One region of the Anaerobacillus sp. ABR4_321 genome, then DNA from elsewhere that is predicted to be linked to it. Evidence: predicted binding sites of a transcription regulator. Region 1 holds the regulator's gene; each other region holds the start of a gene.
What was found. The regulator Rex, encoded in region 1, represses fermentation and respiration genes when NADH is low (regulators of the CRP and FNR family bind a similar motif). The targets are predictions, from matches to a motif close to TTGTGAAATATTTCACAA.

Region 1 (3,278 bases):
TGAACAAAGTCTTCTAGTTTTGCGATTTCCTTTTGCTGCTTCTCAAACTCTTTGAGCTGCTGCTCATAGCGCCGATCTTTCTCTTCTAAATAGAAGCTATAATTTCCTTCGAATCGTTCTGCACGGTTTCTTGAGATCTCATATACCTTGTTCACGATTTTATCGAGAAAATAGCGGTCGTGAGAAACGATGAGGATGGCACCTGTGTAGCCTGTTAAATAACCCTCGAGCCATGTGAGTGTTTGGATATCAAGATGGTTTGTCGGCTCATCCAGAATGAGTAGCTCAGGTTTTGTAAGTAAGAGTTTACCGAGCGCCAGGCGCGTCTTTTGCCCTCCACTTAGACTAGAAATCGGTGTTTTATAATCGAAATCTTTGAAGTTAAGCCCGTGAAGGACCGTACGAATATCCGCTTCGTATTTGTAGCCGCCTTTGTCTTTGAAAGCGACCTGAAGCTGGTCATATTCTTTCATGATACGCTGGTATTCCTGCTCATTTTCATAGATAGATGGGTCACCCATCTTCTCTTCGTACCGTCGAAGTTCTTTTTCCATACGACGAAGTTCTTCAAAGACGCTAAGCATTTCATCCCAGATCGATAGGTTCGATTCGAGGCCCGTGTCCTGAGCCATGTATCCGATCCGTACATCTTTCGGTTTGATGATATCTCCTGAATCATAGGAGAGCTGCCCTGTGATGAGTTTTAGAAGAGTAGACTTTCCGGCACCGTTTCGACCAACGAGTGCCACACGGTCTCTCGATTGTACTTCTAGCTTAATATTAGATAAAATAGGGTCAGCACCAAATGATTTTGATACGCCATTTACTTGTAGTGCGATCATTGTTTCTTCACCTCGAATTTCTCTCTTCTCGTTGTATGTTGAATCGAGCGATTTGCTTGATCTACCATTGGATTACGTTCCTTTAAGTTTATCGTAGTGAGGACAAGGTGGGCAACTACAGGAATGTTCATTAAATGGTAATAAAAATTCTTGTTAAAAAACAGCAAAAAGGATAGAAATGGTGTATAGTCACAAGTAGCAGCATTCCATTTAACCTTCTATCATCTATAGAAGAAAGGGGCAGCCATGAGTTCATTTACTCATTTTAATAAAGAAGGCCGCGCACAGATGGTCGATATTACAGAGAAAACTCCGACTGCTCGTACAGCGGTTGCCAAAACGAGCGTGAAGGTTAGTGAAGAAATTTATACTGGTATCAAAGACGGAAATATGAAGAAAGGCGATGTGCTTCAAGTCGCCCAAATTGCCGGGATTATGGCAGCAAAAAAAACGTCTGATCTCATCCCTATGTGTCATCCGATAGCGCTTTCTGGCGTTGACCTTCATTTCGACTGGGAAGTGAGCGCTTCCTTTTATGAGCTTACGATTGAAGCTCAAGTGAAAACAAAAGGGAGCACCGGAGTAGAAATGGAAGCGCTGACGGCAGCATCAGCGGCAGCATTAACCGTGTACGATATGTGCAAAGCGCTGGATAAAGGCATCGTTATCGGGGAAACCTATCTCCTTACAAAAACAGGGGGGAAAAGCGGGGATTACAAGCGCGAGTAGGACAACCATAGATTGAGCGCGGAGGTCAATGTGGAGGGTGTTTATGGATATTGATCAAACAAAAATTCCGCAAGCGACAGCAAAACGACTGCCGCTCTATTATCGCTATTTAAAAAATCTTAGTGCATCTGGTAAACAGCGGGTAAGTTCTGCTGAATTGAGCGATGCGATAAAGGTAGATTCTGCTACCATACGAAGAGATTTTAGTTATTTCGGTGCTCTTGGTAAAAAAGGGTATGGGTATAACGTTCATTATCTGTTATCTTTCTTTAGTAAGACCCTAGATCAAGATGAAACGACCAGGGTAGCTCTAGTAGGAGTAGGTAACCTTGGGACAGCGTTTCTGCACTACAATTTCATTAAGAATAACAATACGAAGATCGAACTGGCATTTGATGCGGATGCTGCAAAAGTAAACCAAGAAATTGGTGGTATTCCGGTCTACCATATCGATCAGTTTAAAGAACAGGTGAAGAAGAACGACATCTCAGTCGTTATCCTTACAGTACCCGTTCATGCTGCTCAGTCGATTGCAGATCAAATGGACGAGGCTGGAATTAAAGGGATTCTGAACTTTACGCCAGCACGTTTGACCGTACCAGATCATATTCGAGTGCACCATATTGATCTGGCTGTTGAGCTGCAGGCTCTCGTGTATTTTATGAAACATTACCCTGTATAAACTTACAATCTTAAGGAGGTGACACGCATGGGAATGGGTGGCGCAAGTATCGCTCTAGTTGCAGTTGTTGCTTTGATCATTTTTGGACCTAAGAAACTACCTGAGCTTGGTAAAGCAGCAGGTAACACACTTCGTGAGTTCAAGAACGCAACAAAAGGTCTAGCAGATGACGACGATGATACGAACGATAAGAAAAAAAACGAACAGTAATCGGTTAGGACGGATAGGGAATGGATGAACAAAAACAATCCATCTATGATCACATAGAAGAATTAAGAAAACGAATCATCATCACAGTCGTCGTCTTAATTCTCTCCTTTATTGCGGGACTATTCATCGCAAAGCCGGTCATCGTCTTTCTCCAGAATGCTCCTGAAGCACAGGGTATTCCGATGAACGCTTTTACATTAACAGACCCGTTAAAGGTTTATTTCAGCTTTGCGTTCCTGGTTGCTTTCATTATGACATCGCCCATCGCTCTCTATCAGCTATGGGCTTTTGTTTCGCCAGGACTTTATGATAATGAACGGAAAGTAACGTTATCGTATATCCCAGCAGTCTTTCTCCTCTTTCTTGGAGGAGTTTCATTTTCATATTTCGTCCTGTTTCCTTTTGTCATCGACTTTGTCGGGAATTTGGCAGAAAGCCTCAACATTCAGGAAATGTACGGCGCAAATCAATACTTCACTTTCTTGTTTCAGTTAACATTACCATTTGGCTTTGTGTTTCAGCTGCCTGTGATCGTTCTTTTCTTTACAAGACTCGGAATTTTAAATCCTGCCATGCTTGTACAGATTAGGAGATACGCGTATTTTGGACTCCTCGTCATAGCGGGTATGATCACACCGCCTGAAATTATTTCACACCTCATGGTTTCGGTACCATTGTTTTTACTATATGAATTCAGCATTCTTGTGTCTCGCTATGGTTATAGAAAGAGACTACAAGCAGAGGCGAAGCGTCAATTGGAAGAGCAGGATTCGGAACAGGAAGCATAACAAAAGCGATAGGATAGCCCTATCGCT
Region 2 (3,278 bases), 480 kb from region 1:
AAGATTGAAAACACCCAGGGGCTATCGAGTACATTCGATAGCCTTTTTTTACTGTCTTCGCATTGCATATGACCTATTTTCGATCAATGAGTGCGAATATTTTATCATCTTAGAAAACCTTGAATAAGTCCTCGTTTTTCTGTAAAATTGCGAAGAAGATTGTGGAACGATACTAAAATGAGAAGGGGAGATTGTACAAATGGGTAAAGTATACGTGTTCGATCATCCATTGATTCAGCATAAGCTTACATACATTCGAGACGAGAAAACAGGCACTAAGGAATTTCGTGAATTGGTCGATGAAGTTGCTGCTCTGATGGCTTATGAAATTACGAGAGAACTTCCAACTGAGGAAGTCATTGTGAAGACTCCTGTAACTGAAGCGAAATCGAAAGTCCTTTCAGGTAAAAAACTCGGACTTGTTCCGATTCTAAGAGCTGGACTCGGTATGACAGACGGAATCCTTAAGCTTATTCCTGCTGCAAAAGTAGGACACGTTGGACTTTACCGTGACCCTGAAACACTTCAGCCGGTTGAATACTACGTAAAGCTCCCTGCAGACATTGAGGAACGTGAATTCATCGTGATCGACCCGATGCTTGCTACTGGCGGATCCGCTGTTGAAGCGATCAACTCGATCAAGAAGCGCGGTGCACAAAACATCAAGATGATGTGCTTGATCGCAGCTCCAGAAGGTGTTGAACTTCTTCAAGAAGCTCATCCAGATGTAGACATTTTCATCGCTGGTCTCGATGAAAAACTAAACGAAAAAGGATATATTGTTCCTGGACTAGGCGACGCTGGTGATCGTCTTTATGGAACGAAGTAATCGAGAACCTCTCCAACATGGAGAGGTTTTTCTTTTGCTATCAGAAATGTAGTGACTTCCGCTCCAGGATGCTCGCTTTCCGCGGGGCAGAGGGAGCCTCCTCGTCTCTAACGCTCCTGCGGACCCGTCCCGCACATTCCGCAGGAGTCGACCATCCTTCCCCTCCAAATCAATGTCACTAAACTTCACTCAAACCCGGTCCTTTTAAAAGCAAATTAGTGACAGAAGTAAAAAGTAGTTACTTGAACGTTGAAGGAAAGGTTAGCTTCGCTTTATCTTGTTGGGGTCTGTACTATTCACAAACTGAAAAGATTATAAAAATCTTACAAGCTAACCCTCTTCTAATTAGAACGGTTTTTGTTTTAAAAACTGTCCCACTCACATAAAATGTGAAAAAAAAGTGACAATATTGTTCGAGTTTATCCGCTAAATTTTACCTCTTTTCTATATAAGGTTTCGCAGAAGACTTGAAAGCGTTATAATCCTTGTGTATATGGGGATTTTGGGACGCATTTCGATTTGTGAAGTTCATCACACCATTTGCTTGAAACACATTGACATGGTTGGATGCCTATTGTATCCTTACAAAGGGTATAGTGATAAGGTTTTCATCCGCGCAGGAGAGACGATCTCTCCCTAAACTAACCTCAACAGAAAAGGGGCGCTTCATTTGAAGGCGATGGCACTTTACTCAACCATCCTGTCTTACCTTGTCGGATCGATACTCACAGGGATCTTCCTTGGAAAATGGATGGACAGCCTTTTCGACACTTTTCCACTTTTTCTTGTCATCGGACTCCTATTAGGGCTCGGTGGAGGAATATATGGACTAGTTCGTCTTCTACATAAGTTTACAGGGGAAGATTAAATGACAGAATATAAACAACATTTCCGCCGCTACTTACAATACACCCTGTATCTGCTCGCAATCTTCGTTCTAGGTTGGGGAGTTACCTCAAGCAAAGCATTATTCCTCGGGTTAATACTAGGAACCATATTTAGTATTTATAACCTATTCAACATGTTCCGTAAAATAAATCGACTTGGACAAGCTGCTGAAGAAGGGAAGAAAGCAAAATCTCTAGGCTTCTTAACAAGGTTAGCTGTGGCTGGACTAGCTGTTGCAATCGCGACTCGATATCCGGAACTGTTCAACTTGCTAGGTGTGGTAATTGGGTTGATGGTGACCTACATTATCATTCTCATAGATTCAATACTTCAAATACGCTTTAAGTAGGAAGAGAGGTGAAAAGCTGTTGGAACATAATGCACCTACAACTGGCGAAATATTAGGCATTACTTTTAATCTTTCCAATGTACTCATGATCACGATCGCATCCGCTATCGTTTTCATCCTTGCAGTTGTAGCAACTCGCTCACTAGCAATGCGACCAACTGGTTTGCAGAACTTTATCGAGTGGGTGATGGACTTTGTGAAAGGTCTGATCTCAAGCACCATGGACTGGCAAACAGGAGGACGATTCTTGTTTCTTGGGATGACGCTACTCATGTATATCTTCGTCTCAAACATGCTTGGTCTTCCATTCGCCATTTCGTTTAATGACGAACTATGGTGGAAGTCTCCAACTGCAGACCCGACGATCACGCTGACACTAGCAACGATGGTCGTGGTGCTCACACACTATTACGGTGTGAAAATGAAAGGTGCAAAGGAATACGGTAAAGGATTCTTTACCCCAATGAAATTCCTATTTCCTTTCAAGTTAATCGAGGAATTTTCAAACACATTGACGCTTGGTCTTCGTCTTTACGGAAACATATTTGCCGGTGAGATCTTGCTTGGACTCCTAGCTGGACTTGGAGCTGCAGGAATCGGCGGAGCGCTTGGAGCCTTTCTTCCTATGCTCGCATGGCAAGGATTCAGTATCTTTGTCGGTACAATTCAGGCGTTTATCTTTGTAATGCTAACCATGGTTTACATGGCACACAAAGTGGCAGACGACCACTAAAGAACAGTATTAATGAACTTTTCATTATATAAAAAATCTATTTTTATGAATATTAAGGAGGAAATTTAGCATGGGTTTAATCGCAGCTGCAATTGCAGTAGGTCTAGCGGCAGTAGGTGCCGGTATTGGTAACGGTCTTATCGTAGGACGTACAGTAGAGGGAATCGCTCGTCAACCAGAACTTAGAGGTACTCTTCAAACTACAATGTTCATCGGTATCGCACTAGTTGAGGCACTTCCGATCATCGGTGTAGTAATCGCATTTATCGTAATGGGTCAATAATTACTTACGAAACTTTATAGAAAAATCGTAACGTTTCATGATGGCGGAGAAAGTTTCGAAATGAAACCTTCGCCATTCGTTTTGTATGATCTCTGAAGGGAGTGAACACGTTGTTCAACAGTCTAATTCTTGGAGCTGGCACAGGAATTCACGCTGGTGATATCCTTTATCAGCTTTTCGCATTTATCGTGCTTCT
Region 3 (3,278 bases), 1.0 Mb from region 1:
ATGTACGTAGGAAATCAGCGTTTGTAACCCCGCTTACTTCACTTGGATATTGCATAGCAAGGAAGAGGCCCGCTTTCGCACGCTCATCAACTTCCATTTCAAGCACATCTTCATCATCAAGAAATACTTTACCTTGAGTGATTTCATATTTCGGATGTCCCATGATAGCGGAAGCAAGGGTAGATTTTCCTGTACCGTTCGGCCCCATTACTGCATGAATTTCGCCACCATTTATTTCAAGGTCTAGTCCCTTGATAATCTCTTTTCCTTCAATGGAAACATGAAGATTTTCAATCTTAAGAGTTGATGCTGCCATTTGTGAATACCTCCAATAACGTTTATACTATTCCTTCTTCCTTCCTTATTGTATTAGCTATAAGGTTTATGTCAAGGAATGTGTGCTGAGTCATTCTCAATCTATTTTCATTCTAATTTTATAACAAATCCAAACTATTATCAAGGAACGAGAAATGCGTCCTTAACTAGAGTTAACAACATCTATGTGTCCTATTCAGACTACAAATCTCACCCAAGATTAAGCGTATCATTTCCTTATAAGGGAAACAACGGATGTTGTACTCATTTCAAAATAAAAAACCAGTCAGCGACTGGTTTTTATAGCGTATTGCTGATTCATTTTTGCAATTTACGGTCGAATTCACTTACCAACATCAGACTTTGGCGATGATCCATGTCACGATCGCGCTCTACTTGCATTCGTTTGTTAAAATTCCTGCTATATTCTGCGTATCCTACTCCGTGAGACTGGAACATTGCCTTTTCCATTTCAGGTGTGTGGTTTAACCGCAAGGGGCTAATAATGAATCAATCCTTTCAGTAATTGGTTATTTATTTACTCACTTAATTTACCACTTTAATACAGTCGCCTACAAATGCCATATACACCAATTACAAAGGAAATAACCTGCTCTTCTATGTTTTGAATATATTGAAAAGTATAAATCTTATCTTTCCTTCGTTTAAGAAGCAATTCCAATACCGTGCATATATATAATGGAAGAAACTCGTAGTTTAATGCTTCATTTGATTAAGATCTGTAATACATTCCTGAACGAGGGTTACAGCTTGACTCATGGAAGCTCCTCCACCAAAGGCTGCTGTTACTCCAACTGTCTCGAGGATTTCCTCTTCGGTGCACCCTTGATCTAAGCACCCTTTCGTATGATAAATGATGCAATATTCATCTTGAGAGAAAATCGAGATCCCAAGTGCAATCATCTGCTTTTCCTTCTTACTAACGGCACCCTCTCTAAAACAAGCTTCTGTAAATGCATTATACTTCTTTGCTATTTGGGGCATTTTCTCAGTAAAGACTCCAAGGCCTTCTTTGTAATCATGCAATGCTGTTTGTGCAAAATTTGTATTTTGTTGTTCCTGCGTCACGTCACATTCCTCCTTCAATTATTCAGAGTTAGTATGAGAAGACAATCACAATGCTATCCATAAATTTGAAGAGAAAAAATTAAAGGTTGTGTGAGAATTATCACATTAATGGAGGGAATAGTTCTTTACTATGTAACTATAAGAGCTAAAGGAGTGGATGATATGTTTGAAGGTAAAACAACACGAGTCGTTGTGATTGGAACAGGGTTCGTAGGGACTAGCTATGCATTTTCTTTACTTAATCAAGAAGTTGCAAATGAGCTCGTATTGATCGATGCCAATAAAGAGAAAGCTGAAGGAGAAGCAAGGGACCTTAATCATGGCCTTCCTTTTGGTGCGCAGATGAAAATTTGGGCAGGTGATTATAGTGACTGTCGTGATGCAGATATCGTCGTCATTGCGGCTGGAGCGAACCAAGCGCCAGGTGAAACAAGGTTAGATTTAATTGATAAAAACACCAAAATCTTCAAAACAATCGTGACGAACGTGATGTCTTACAATTTTGATGGAATTTTTATTGTCGCTACAAATCCAGTTGATATCCTAAGCTATGCAACTTGGAAGTTCTCTGGCCTCCCGAAAGAAAGGGTTATCGGATCAGGGACAATTCTTGATACTGCAAGATTTAGATATTTATTAGGGGAATACTTTGATGTAGATTCTAGAAATGTTCATGGATACATTTTAGGTGAACACGGAGATACTGAATTACCTGTGTGGAGCCACACAACGATCGGCAGCAGGCCCGTTCTTTCACTAATCAAAGATACCTCTGAAGGAAAAGCAGAACTTGATGCCCTGTTTGCAGATGTGCGTGATGCAGCCTACCACATCATCAATCGTAAAGGTGCGACACATTTCGGTATTGCGATGGGATTACTTCGATTAACCAAAGCCATCTTGCGTAACGAAAATTCTATTCTTACTATATCCACTCTATTAGAAGGTGAATACGGTTTAGAAGATCTCTATATTGGCGTTCCAGCAATCGTCAATAGAAATGGTATTCGAGAAGTCATTGAACTCGATCTCACTCCTCATGAAACTGAACAGCTTCAACACTCTGCAAAAACGCTTACTGACGCTATGAAACCGGTCCTTCTTCATAAATAGCACTAATAAAAAGGTTCTCCACAAAGGAGAACCTTTTTTGCTTTATTCATTTACTGGTACGACTGCTCCATCATATTCTTCTTTAATGAAGGTTTGAATTTCTTCTGAGCGTAGAACCTCAACAAGCGTTTTTACAGCTTCGTTACTTTCATCACCTTTGTTCACGGTGATCACGTTCACGTATGGAGAGTCCGAACCTTCAAGTGCTATTGCGTCTTCTTGTGGATTTAATCCAGCATCGATCGCATAGTTCGTGTTGATCATAACAGCATCGCCTTCACCTTGCTTATAGATCTGAGGAAGAAGGGAAGCTTCTACGTTTGTTTTAAAGGTAAGGTCTTTTGGATTTTCAGCGATATCTTCAACTTGTGCATCTGTTGGATCGATACCTTCTTTAATCTTGATCAAACCTTTCGCTTCTAACAATTGAAGCATACGACCGTGGTCTGATACAGAGTTACTCATGATGATTTCTGCACCTTTAGGAAGTGCATCAAGGTTTTCATATTCCTGTGAATAGACACCGATCGGCTCGATATGAATCCCACCAGCGTTTACGAAATCATAGTTATCGTTTTCTTCCATTTGTAGCTCCATATAAGGCACTGTTTGGAAGTAGTTCGCATCTAACTCACCATTAGCGAGAGTTTTGTTCGGAAGAATGTAATCCTGGAAGCGCTCGATTTCAAGAGTAATTCCTTCTTCCTCAAGAAGCGGCTGTGCTTTTTCTAGAATTTCAGCGTGTGGAACGTTTGATGCAC

Region 2: a site for Rex is predicted at 1,349-1,366, ahead of ACXADT_RS04910 (AtpZ/AtpI family protein). Genes of this name have one in related genera too.
Region 3: a site for Rex is predicted at 1,493-1,510, ahead of ACXADT_RS07485 (L-lactate dehydrogenase). Genes of this name have one in related genera too.

The regions. Positions count from the first base shown of each region.
Region 1 covers NZ_JBSWTK010000001.1:424,606-427,883, reverse strand. Annotated here, with positions in the region: gene ACXADT_RS02275 (ABC-F family ATP-binding cassette domain-containing protein) at 1-842, opposite strand, end outside; gene moaC (cyclic pyranopterin monophosphate synthase MoaC) at 1,089-1,571, shown strand; gene ACXADT_RS02265 (redox-sensing transcriptional repressor Rex) at 1,615-2,253, shown strand; gene ACXADT_RS02260 (twin-arginine translocase TatA/TatE family subunit) at 2,281-2,463, shown strand; gene tatC (twin-arginine translocase subunit TatC) at 2,484-3,251, shown strand; gene ACXADT_RS02250 (YdiK family protein) at 3,271-3,278, opposite strand, start outside.
Region 2 covers NZ_JBSWTK010000001.1:901,592-904,869, forward strand. Annotated here, with positions in the region: gene upp (uracil phosphoribosyltransferase) at 200-829, shown strand; gene ACXADT_RS04910 (AtpZ/AtpI family protein) at 1,509-1,697, shown strand; gene ACXADT_RS04915 (ATP synthase subunit I) at 1,698-2,066, shown strand; gene atpB (F0F1 ATP synthase subunit A) at 2,086-2,799, shown strand; gene atpE (F0F1 ATP synthase subunit C) at 2,870-3,082, shown strand; gene atpF (F0F1 ATP synthase subunit B) at 3,193-3,278, shown strand, end outside.
Region 3 covers NZ_JBSWTK010000001.1:1,439,039-1,442,316, reverse strand. Annotated here, with positions in the region: gene sufC (Fe-S cluster assembly ATPase SufC) at 1-316, opposite strand, end outside; gene ACXADT_RS07495 (YuzK family famiily protein) at 634-774, opposite strand; gene ACXADT_RS07490 (carboxymuconolactone decarboxylase family protein) at 1,033-1,404, opposite strand; gene ACXADT_RS07485 (L-lactate dehydrogenase) at 1,567-2,517, shown strand; gene ACXADT_RS07480 (MetQ/NlpA family ABC transporter substrate-binding protein) at 2,560-3,278, opposite strand, start outside.